Linked DNA regions of Azospirillum brasilense. The protein of the gene in region 2 binds, or shares a complex with, the protein of the main gene of each other region. Links are inferred from orthologs where the notes say so. Each region holds a gene or a part of one and is shown on either strand. Other genes may lie near its edges.

Region 1 (3,496 bases), 820 kb from region 2 along the record:
GGCAGACAGCGAGCCAGCCCTGGGCGGCGAAGCCGTCGCACAGGTCGCGCATGACCTGATTGACCCCGAAGATTTCCTGGATGACGACGAGTCCCGGCGCCGGCCCGCCGCCCGCCGGCTTGGCCACATAGGCGGAAAAGCTGCCGCCGTCGCCGGCGGGGATGCTGATGTCGGTCATGGTGTCTCCAGCCTCTTGGTTGTTTCCCTGGCCCGTAACGCAAAAGCGGCGGCCGTTGGCTCGGCCGCCGCTTCCACTATACCCACCGAAACCTCGGAACCGGAACACGCGGGGGAGGAATGCCCTCCCCCGATTGGTCACATCAGACCAGCCGGCTCTGCTCGATCGCCGCCTTGATGAAGGAGGTGAAGAGCGGGTGCGGGTCGAAAGGCTTGGACTTCAGCTCCGGGTGGAACTGCACGCCGATAAACCAGGGATGGTCCGGGATCTCGACGATCTCGGGCAGTTCGCCGTCCGGCGACAGGCCGGAGAACAGCAGGCCGACCTTCTCCAGACGGTCCTTGTAATAGACGTTCACCTCGTAGCGGTGGCGGTGCCGCTCGGTGATGTCGGTGGTCCCGTAGACCTCCGCGACCTTGCTGCCGGGGACCAGCTTCGCCGGATAGGTGCCGAGACGCATGGTGCCGCCGAGATCGGTGCCCTCCGTGCGCTTCTCCAGGCTGTTGCCGCGCATCCACTCGGTCATCAGGCCGACCACCGGGTTGCCGGGCTTGCCAAGCTCGGTCGAGCCGGCGTCGACGATTCCGGCCATGTTGCGGGCCGATTCGATCACCGCCATCTGCATGCCGAAGCAGATGCCGAAATACGGCACCTTGCGCTCACGGGCGAACTGGGCGGCGCGGATCTTGCCTTCCGTGCCGCGCGAGCCGAAGCCGCCGGGCACCAGGATGCCGTGGACGTTCTCCAGCCGCTGAACCGCGCTGTCGTCCTCGAAGATCTCCGAGTCGATCCAGTCGAGCTTGACCTTCACGTTGTTGGCGATGCCGCCGTGGGTCAGCGCCTCGGCCAGCGACTTGTAGCTGTCGAGCAGGCTGGTGTACTTGCCGACGACGGCGATGGTCACCTCGCCCTGCGGCTTGCGCACGCGCTCGACAATGCTGGTCCAGCGCGACAGGTCCGGCTTGCCCTCGGTCGGCAGGCCGAAATAGGCCAGCACCTGGGTGTCGAAGCCTTCCTCGTGGTAGCTGACCGGCACCTGATAGATCGAATCGACGTCCAGGGCGGCGATGACGCGCTCCGGCCGGATGTTGCAGAACAGCGCGATCTTCTTGCGCTCGTTCTCCGGAATCGGGCGGTCGGCGCGGCAGAGCAGGATGTTGGCCTGGATGCCCATGCCCAGCAGCTCCTTCACGGAATGCTGCGTCGGCTTGGTCTTCAGCTCGCCCGCCGTCGGAATGTAGGGCAGCAGGGTCAGGTGGATGAACAGGGCGTTCTCCGGACCGACCTCGTTGCCGAACTGGCGGATGGCTTCCAGGAAGGGGGTCGACTCGATGTCGCCCACCGTGCCGCCGATCTCGCAGAGGATGAAGTCCTCGTCGGTCGTCTCAGCGCCGATGAAGTCCTTGATCTGGTCGGTGACGTGCGGAATCACCTGCACGGTGGCGCCCAGATAGTCGCCGCGGCGCTCCTTGGCGATCACGTTCGAATAGATGCGGCCCGTGGTGATGTTGTCGCCACGGCGCGCGGCCACGCCGGTGAAGCGCTCGTAATGGCCGAGGTCGAGGTCGGTCTCAGCGCCGTCGTCGGTCACATAGACCTCGCCGTGCTGGTACGGGCTCATCGTGCCGGGGTCCACGTTCAGGTACGGGTCCAGCTTGCGAAGCCGCACCTTGTAGCCGCGCGCCTGGAGAAGCGCCCCAAGCGCCGCCGACGCCAGACCTTTGCCCAGCGAGGAAACGACGCCACCGGTGATGAAGATGTAGCGAGTCATGTCCGTCCGAAGACCTTCAGAGCCTGATCCGTTCCCCGAATTCGGACCGTCCCCCGGGCGCTGCCCAGATCGACGATCCTCAAAAGAAAGAGGCGGCTTCGGGGGAGGCCGCCTCACGTCAGACCCGGCCGGAGCCGCGTCGCGTTTTGCCGGGCCGCTGTTACTGGGCGACCGGCGGAGCGGGCTGCGCCGGCGTCGCCGGCTGGGCGGGAGCCGCCGGAGCGACGGGCTGGGCCGGCATCGTGTCGATGATCGAGGTCGGCGCCCTGTGCGCGCCCGCCAGGACCGCCAGGACCAGGCTGGTCGCCATGAAGCAGCCCGCCAGGATGCCGGTGGTCCGCGTCAGCAGATTGGCGGTGCCGCGGGTGGACATCATGCCCCCCATGTTGCCGCCGCCGATGCCAAGACCGCCGCCTTCCGACCGCTGGATCAGGATGACCCCGACCAGCGCCAGGGCGATCAGCAGGTGAATGACCAGAAGCACCGATTCCATGCAGCCCGTTCCCTTGATCCCTTCCCGGAGCGATCCGCAGGGACCGCCCAAACCAACAGCGCGCCACGGACCTTGGCAAGGGCCCGTGGCGCGCGCCCACTGTTTTTAACGCGGTCCTGCGCGATATGCTAGCGGCAACTGGTGGCGATCGCCCAGAAATCGTCCGCCTTCAGCGCGGCGCCGCCGACCAGCGCGCCGTCCACATTCTCCACCGCCATAAGTTCCGCCGCGTTGCCCGGCTTCACCGAGCCGCCGTAGAGGACCCGCACCGCGTCGGGATCGGCGGTCTTGCCGGCCAGCTCCGCCCGGATGTGGGCGTGCATCGCCTTGACGTCGTCGGGCGTGGCGGTCTTGCCGGTGCCGATGGCCCAGACCGGCTCGTAGGCGATGACGGTGTTCGCCGCGGTGGCGCCCTCCGGAATCGACCCCTTGAGCTGGCTGGCGACCACGTTGTTCGCCTGCCCGGCGTCGCGCTGGGCCTCCGTCTCGCCGACGCAGATGATGGCGATCAGGCCCGCCTTGTGGGCGGCGGCGGCCTTGGCGGCGACCTGGGCGTCGGATTCGGCGTGGTCGGCGCGGCGCTCCGAATGGCCGAGGATGACGTAGCGGCAGCCGGCGTCGGTCAGCATGGCCGGGCTGACGTCGCCGGTGTGCGCGCCGGAGGTCTTGGCGTGGCAGTCCTGCGCGCCGAGCGCCAGCGGGCTGCCGGAAATGGCATCGCCCACCGGGAACAGCAGCGGGAAGGGCGGGCACACCAGCATGTCGAAGGCGACCGTCCCGGCCCCCGTCAGGCGCCCGGCGAGGTCCGAGGCCAGATCGAGTCCGTCGGCCTTCAGCCCGTTCATCTTCCAGTTCCCGGCAATCAGTTTGCGGCGTGCGGCCATGGCGTTTTCGTCCTCCGGCTCTCGTTTGTTGATGTGGGCGTTGTCGCGGGTGTTCGTTTTCAAAGTGCGCCCCCTGTCTAGCAAGGAGTGCCGGGCATTTCCACCCGCCCAACGGGTTCTTTCCGATGGGGAATCGCGGGGGAAATGGGGTGTTGCCGGGCTTTCGCGGG
Region 2 (4,377 bases):
GGGTCTGGATGGCTGTGGAACCGAAGGGAGGCGCGCGGTCGCGCAAGCCCTCGTCGCTGTCCGATTACGCCCGGCTGACCGCGGCGGGCCTGTTCTTCGCCGGGGATCTCGCCATCTGGCACTGGTCGATTCGCTACACCTCCGTCGCCAACTCCACGCTGCTCGCGAACTTCGCGCCGATTTTCGTGACGTTGGTGTCCTGGCTGGTGTTCAAGGAGCGGTTCAGCCGGACCTTCCTGATGGGCCTCGGGCTGGCGCTGTGCGGGGCCGTCGTGCTGATGGGGCAGAGTCTGAAGCTGAGCCCGGACCACCTGTTCGGCGACGCCCTCGGGCTGCTGACCGCGGTCTTCTACGGCGGCTACATCCTGGCGGTGGGCCGGCTGCGGGCGGAGTTCTCCACGGCCACCATCATGACCTGGAGCGGAGTCGTCACCGGCCTCGCCCTGCTGCCCATTGCCCTGCTGTCGGGGGAGAGCCTGATCGCCGGATCGCTTGGTGGATGGGCTGTGCTGCTGGGGCTCGCCCTGGTCAGCCACGCCGGTGGCCAGAGCCTGATCGCCTATGCGCTGGCTCATCTGCCCGCAGCCTTCTCCTCCGTCAGCCTGCTGCTCCAGCCGGCAGCCGCGGCGGTGCTGGCTTGGGCGCTGCTCGCCGAACCGCTCGGGATTCTCCAGGCGGTGGGCGGCGCCGTGGTTTTGGCAGGCATTCTGATGGCCCGCCGTGGGAGCCGATGAAACGCCGCCGGTGATGCGACCCATACGCCGCCGTCTGGATGCGAGTTGACGTGATTTGCCCGACTCGGGTACGACCTATGACCGATTGCTGATGAAAGGGCATGACACCGTGTCCGACACCGAAGAACCCCACCACGTACCGGCCTCCTCCCAGCGCATTTCCGAATGGGTGGCGGAGCGGATTCTCGAACGGATCGCCCGTGGCGAACTCGTTCCGGGAGAGCGCCTGCCCGGCGAGCGCCAGCTCGCGGAGCAGCTCCACGTCAGCCGGGTCTCGGTGCGCGCGGCCCTGCAGAAGCTGAAGACGCAGGGCTTCCTGACCGCCGTCCAGGGCGGCGGGACACGCGTGGTATCCTCTGCAGGCGCCATGGACGGCGCTCTGACCGAGATGGTCCGCGTGAAGCACGCCAACCTCTGCGACCTCGTGGAGATCCGGCAGGCCCTGGAAAGCTGGGCGGCCCGGCGCGCCACCGAGCGCGCGACCCAAGAGCAGATCGACCACATCGGGCGGGTCCTCGCCGCGATGGGCGAGACGGGTCGCGACGGCAAGCAGGCCGCCGACGACATGGACTTCCATCTCGCCGTCGCACAAGCGGCGGGAAGCCCGGTCTATCTGCACCTGCTGGCGACCATCCGCGACATCCTCGGCCAGATGATGGAGTATCACCACACCGAGCCCTTCGCGCTGGGCCGCGAGGCGCTGATGATCGACCATCACCGCGCCATCTACGACGCCATCCGGCGCCGCGACGCCGATGCCGCCGCCGTTGCGGCCACCGATCACCTCGGCTGGGTGCTCGACCGCTACAACGATCTGAGCCGGAAGGCGGAAGACCTCTCACGCCCCGACACCGACGCCGCTTCGTAAAGAGAGGCGGCGTCTTTGGGGAGCATCACCCTCCCCGCCTCGTCGTCACGACATAGAAAAAGCCGCAAGGGTCCGAAGATCCTCGCGGCTTTTCCTTTCAGCCGATCAGGACAATCCTGGTCAGGCGGCCCGCTCAGGACGCCAGGATGCCCTCGATCTGCTTCGTCACGTCGTCGATCTCGGCCATGCCGTCCACCGTCTTCAGAACCCCACGGCTCTGATAATACGGCAGAATCGGCGCGGTCTGCTCGTGATACTGGGCGAGACGGGTCTTCACCGTGTCCGCGTTGTCATCGGCCCGGCGCTTGAACTCCGTGCTGCCGCAGACATCGCAGACGCCCTCGACCTTCGGCTTTTCGAAGACGTCGTGATAGCCCTTGCCGCACTTGGCGCAGGTGTAACGGCCGGTGATGCGCTCCACCAGGACGTCGTCCACGACCTTCATCTCGATCACGTGGTCGAGCTTCAGGCCCTTGTCCGACAGCATGGTGTCCAGCGCCTCGGCCTGGGCGACCGTGCGCGGAAAACCATCGAGGATGAAGCCGTTGGCCACATCCGGCTTGGAAATGCGCTCAGCGATGATTTTGACCATCAGCTCGTCCGGCATCAATTTGCCGGCGGACATGATGTCCTTCGCCTGCTGCCCAAGCGGACCACCCTCGGCGACCATCGCGCGGAGCATATCGCCCGTAGAAAGCTGGACGAGCCCGCGCGTGTCTTCGAGACGCCGCGCCTGGGTCCCCTTCCCGGCGCCCGGCGGTCCGAGCAGAATGAGATTCATTACTTTCTCCCCCGAAGCTTCGCTTTTTTAATCAGCCCCTCATACTGGTGGGCCAGCAGATGGGAATGAATCTGCGCAACCGTGTCCATCGTCACCGTGACCACGATCAGCAGGCTGGTGCCGCCAAAATAGAACGGAACCGAATGCTGGGAAATCAGGATTTCGGGGAGGAGACAAACCGCCACAAGGTAGGCCGAACCGATCACCGTCAACCGGGTCAGCACGTAGTCGATGTAGTCCGCGGTGTTCTTGCCCGGACGGATGCCGGGAATGAAGCCGCCATACTTACGCAGGTTCTCGGCCGTGTCCGCGGGGTTGAAGACGATGGCCGTGTAGAAGAAGCAGAAGAAGATGATCAGCGCCGAATACAGGATCATGTAGAGCGGCGTGCCGTGCGCGAGATAGCGCGTGACGGTCTGCAGCCACTCCGGACCCTCGCCGCCGGCAAAGCCGACCGCGGTCAGCGGCAACAGCAGCAGCGACGACGCGAAGATCGGCGGGATGACGCCCGAGGTGTTCAGCTTCAGCGGCAGGTGCGACGCTTCGCCGCCGAACACGCGGTTGCCCATCTGACGCTTCGGATACTGGATCAGCAGCCGGCGCTGCGCGCGCTCCATGAACACGATGAAGAACACGACGCCCACCGCCATCAGCAGCAGGAAGACGATGAACAGCGTGGACAGCGCGCCGGTGCGGCCCAGCTCCAGCGTGCTGACGAGCGCGCGCGGCAGCTCGGCAACGATGCCGGCGAAAATGATGAGGGAGATGCCGTTGCCGATGCCGCGGGCGGTGATCTGCTCGCCCAGCCACATCAGGAACATCGTGCCGCCGACCAGCGTGATGACCGTGGCGATCTTGAAGAACAGCCCCGGTTCCGGAACCGCGGCGCCGGATGCGCCGGTCATCGCCTCAAGCCCCACCGCCAAGCCCCAGGCCTGCACGGTCGCCAGAAGGACGGTGCCGTAGCGGGTGTACTGGTTCAGCTTCTTGCGGCCCGACTCGCCTTCCTTCTTCAGCGCTTCCATCTGCGGCGACACCGCGGTCAGAAGCTGCACGATGATGGAGGCCGAAATGTACGGCATGATGTTGAGCGCGAAGATCGTCATGCGGTGCAACGCGCCGCCGGCCAGCATGTCGAACATGCCCAGGATGCCCCCGCCCTGCTGCCGAAAAATATCGGCCAGGATCTGCGGGTTGACGCCCGGAATCGGGATGTAGGTGCCCAGGCGGTAGATGATCAAGGCACCAAGGGTGAACCAGATCCGCTTCTTCAGCTCGGTCGCCTTGGAGAAGGCCCCGAAATTAATGTTCGCGGCAAGCTGCTCGGCCGCTGATGCCATGGGTCGTATCCCTGTCCCTAATGCACGAACGGGGCGGTCCTGCAGGATGCAGGCCGCCCCTCGCAACTTCGCTTCATTTAGTGCCGGAAGAGGCCCGCGCGCAAGCGCGGGCTTCCGATCACTCGGCGGCTTCGGCGGCGGACGCGGTCAGCGTGACGCTGCCACCCGCCTTCTCGACCGCTTCCACAGCCGACTTGGAGGCGCCGGCCACGGTGAAGCTGGCCTTCGTCGTCAGGGCGCCCTTGCCCAGCAGACGGATGCCGTCCTTCTTCACCTTGCCGGTGACGCCCGCCGCTTCCAGGGCCACCGCATCGATGGTCTGGCTGGCGTCGAGCTTCCCGGCGTCGATGAACTTCTGGACCAGGCCCAGGTTCACGACCGAGTATTCCTTCGCGAAGATGTTGCGGAAACCGCGCTTCGGAAGGCGGCGGTGAAGGGGCATCTGGCCACCTTCAAAGCCGTTGATGGCCACGCCGGTGCGCGAGGTCTGACCCTTGACGCCACGGCCGCCGGTCTTGCCCTTGCCCGAACCGATACCGCGGCCGACGCGCATGCGCTCCTTACGGGCACCGGGGTTGTCCCGGAGATCGTTCAGCTTCGTCATGGGTTCAGCCCTCGTTCTCGACGCGGACCAGGTGCGCGACCTTGGCGATC

Evidence for each region.
Region 1: the proteins of secY (region 2) and secG are in contact, whole or in part, in a crystal structure (PDB 5AWW), measured with the Thermus thermophilus proteins. The link is inferred for Azospirillum brasilense from one-to-one orthologs. Residues at the interface, in WP_096411648.1 of Thermus thermophilus: Leu14, Gln16, Arg17, Phe20, Ile34, Pro35, Pro37, Ile72, Arg108, Arg109, Asn112, Gln113, Arg116, Ile117, Ile120, Pro145, Gly146, Trp147, Phe152, Phe155, Val156, Val159, Thr160, Val162, Ala163, Gly164, Ala166, Leu167, Trp170, Glu173; in WP_223903268.1 of Thermus thermophilus: Tyr5, Ile9, Tyr12, Leu13, Ala16, Leu19, Val20, Val23, Leu24, Gln26, Glu27, Pro28, Gln30, Gly31, Ala32, Asp34, Leu35, Met36, Gly37, Gly38, Ser39, Ala40, Asp41, Leu42, Phe43, Ala45, Arg46, Val48, Tyr53, Thr56.

The regions. Positions count from the first base shown.
Region 1 is NZ_CP012914.1:1,402,301-1,405,796, reverse strand. Bases 777-3,496 are described here. They hold secG (preprotein translocase subunit SecG), read right to left. Parts: upstream 2,443-3,496; coding sequence 2,110-2,442; downstream 777-2,109. Other genes in these bases: tpiA (triose-phosphate isomerase), read right to left, coding at 2,571-3,326; AMK58_RS06450 (CTP synthase), read right to left, coding at 777-1,949. Also shown: AMK58_RS06455 (dienelactone hydrolase family protein), read right to left, coding at 1-178; more of AMK58_RS06450, read right to left, coding at 321-776. UniProt on the Bacillus subtilis protein: Involved in protein export. Participates in an early event of protein translocation.
Region 2 is NZ_CP012914.1:2,220,693-2,225,069, forward strand. Bases 1,554-4,377 are described here. They hold secY (preprotein translocase subunit SecY), read right to left. Parts: upstream 3,724-4,377; coding sequence 2,383-3,723; downstream 1,554-2,382. Other genes in these bases: AMK58_RS10295 (FadR/GntR family transcriptional regulator), read left to right, coding at 1,554-1,602; AMK58_RS10300 (adenylate kinase), read right to left, coding at 1,736-2,383; rplO (50S ribosomal protein L15), read right to left, coding at 3,842-4,327; rpmD (50S ribosomal protein L30), read right to left, coding at 4,332-4,377. In the rest of the region: AMK58_RS10290 (DMT family transporter), read left to right, coding at 1-734; more of AMK58_RS10295, read left to right, coding at 844-1,553. UniProt on the Bacillus subtilis protein: The central subunit of the protein translocation channel SecYEG. Consists of two halves formed by TMs 1-5 and 6-10.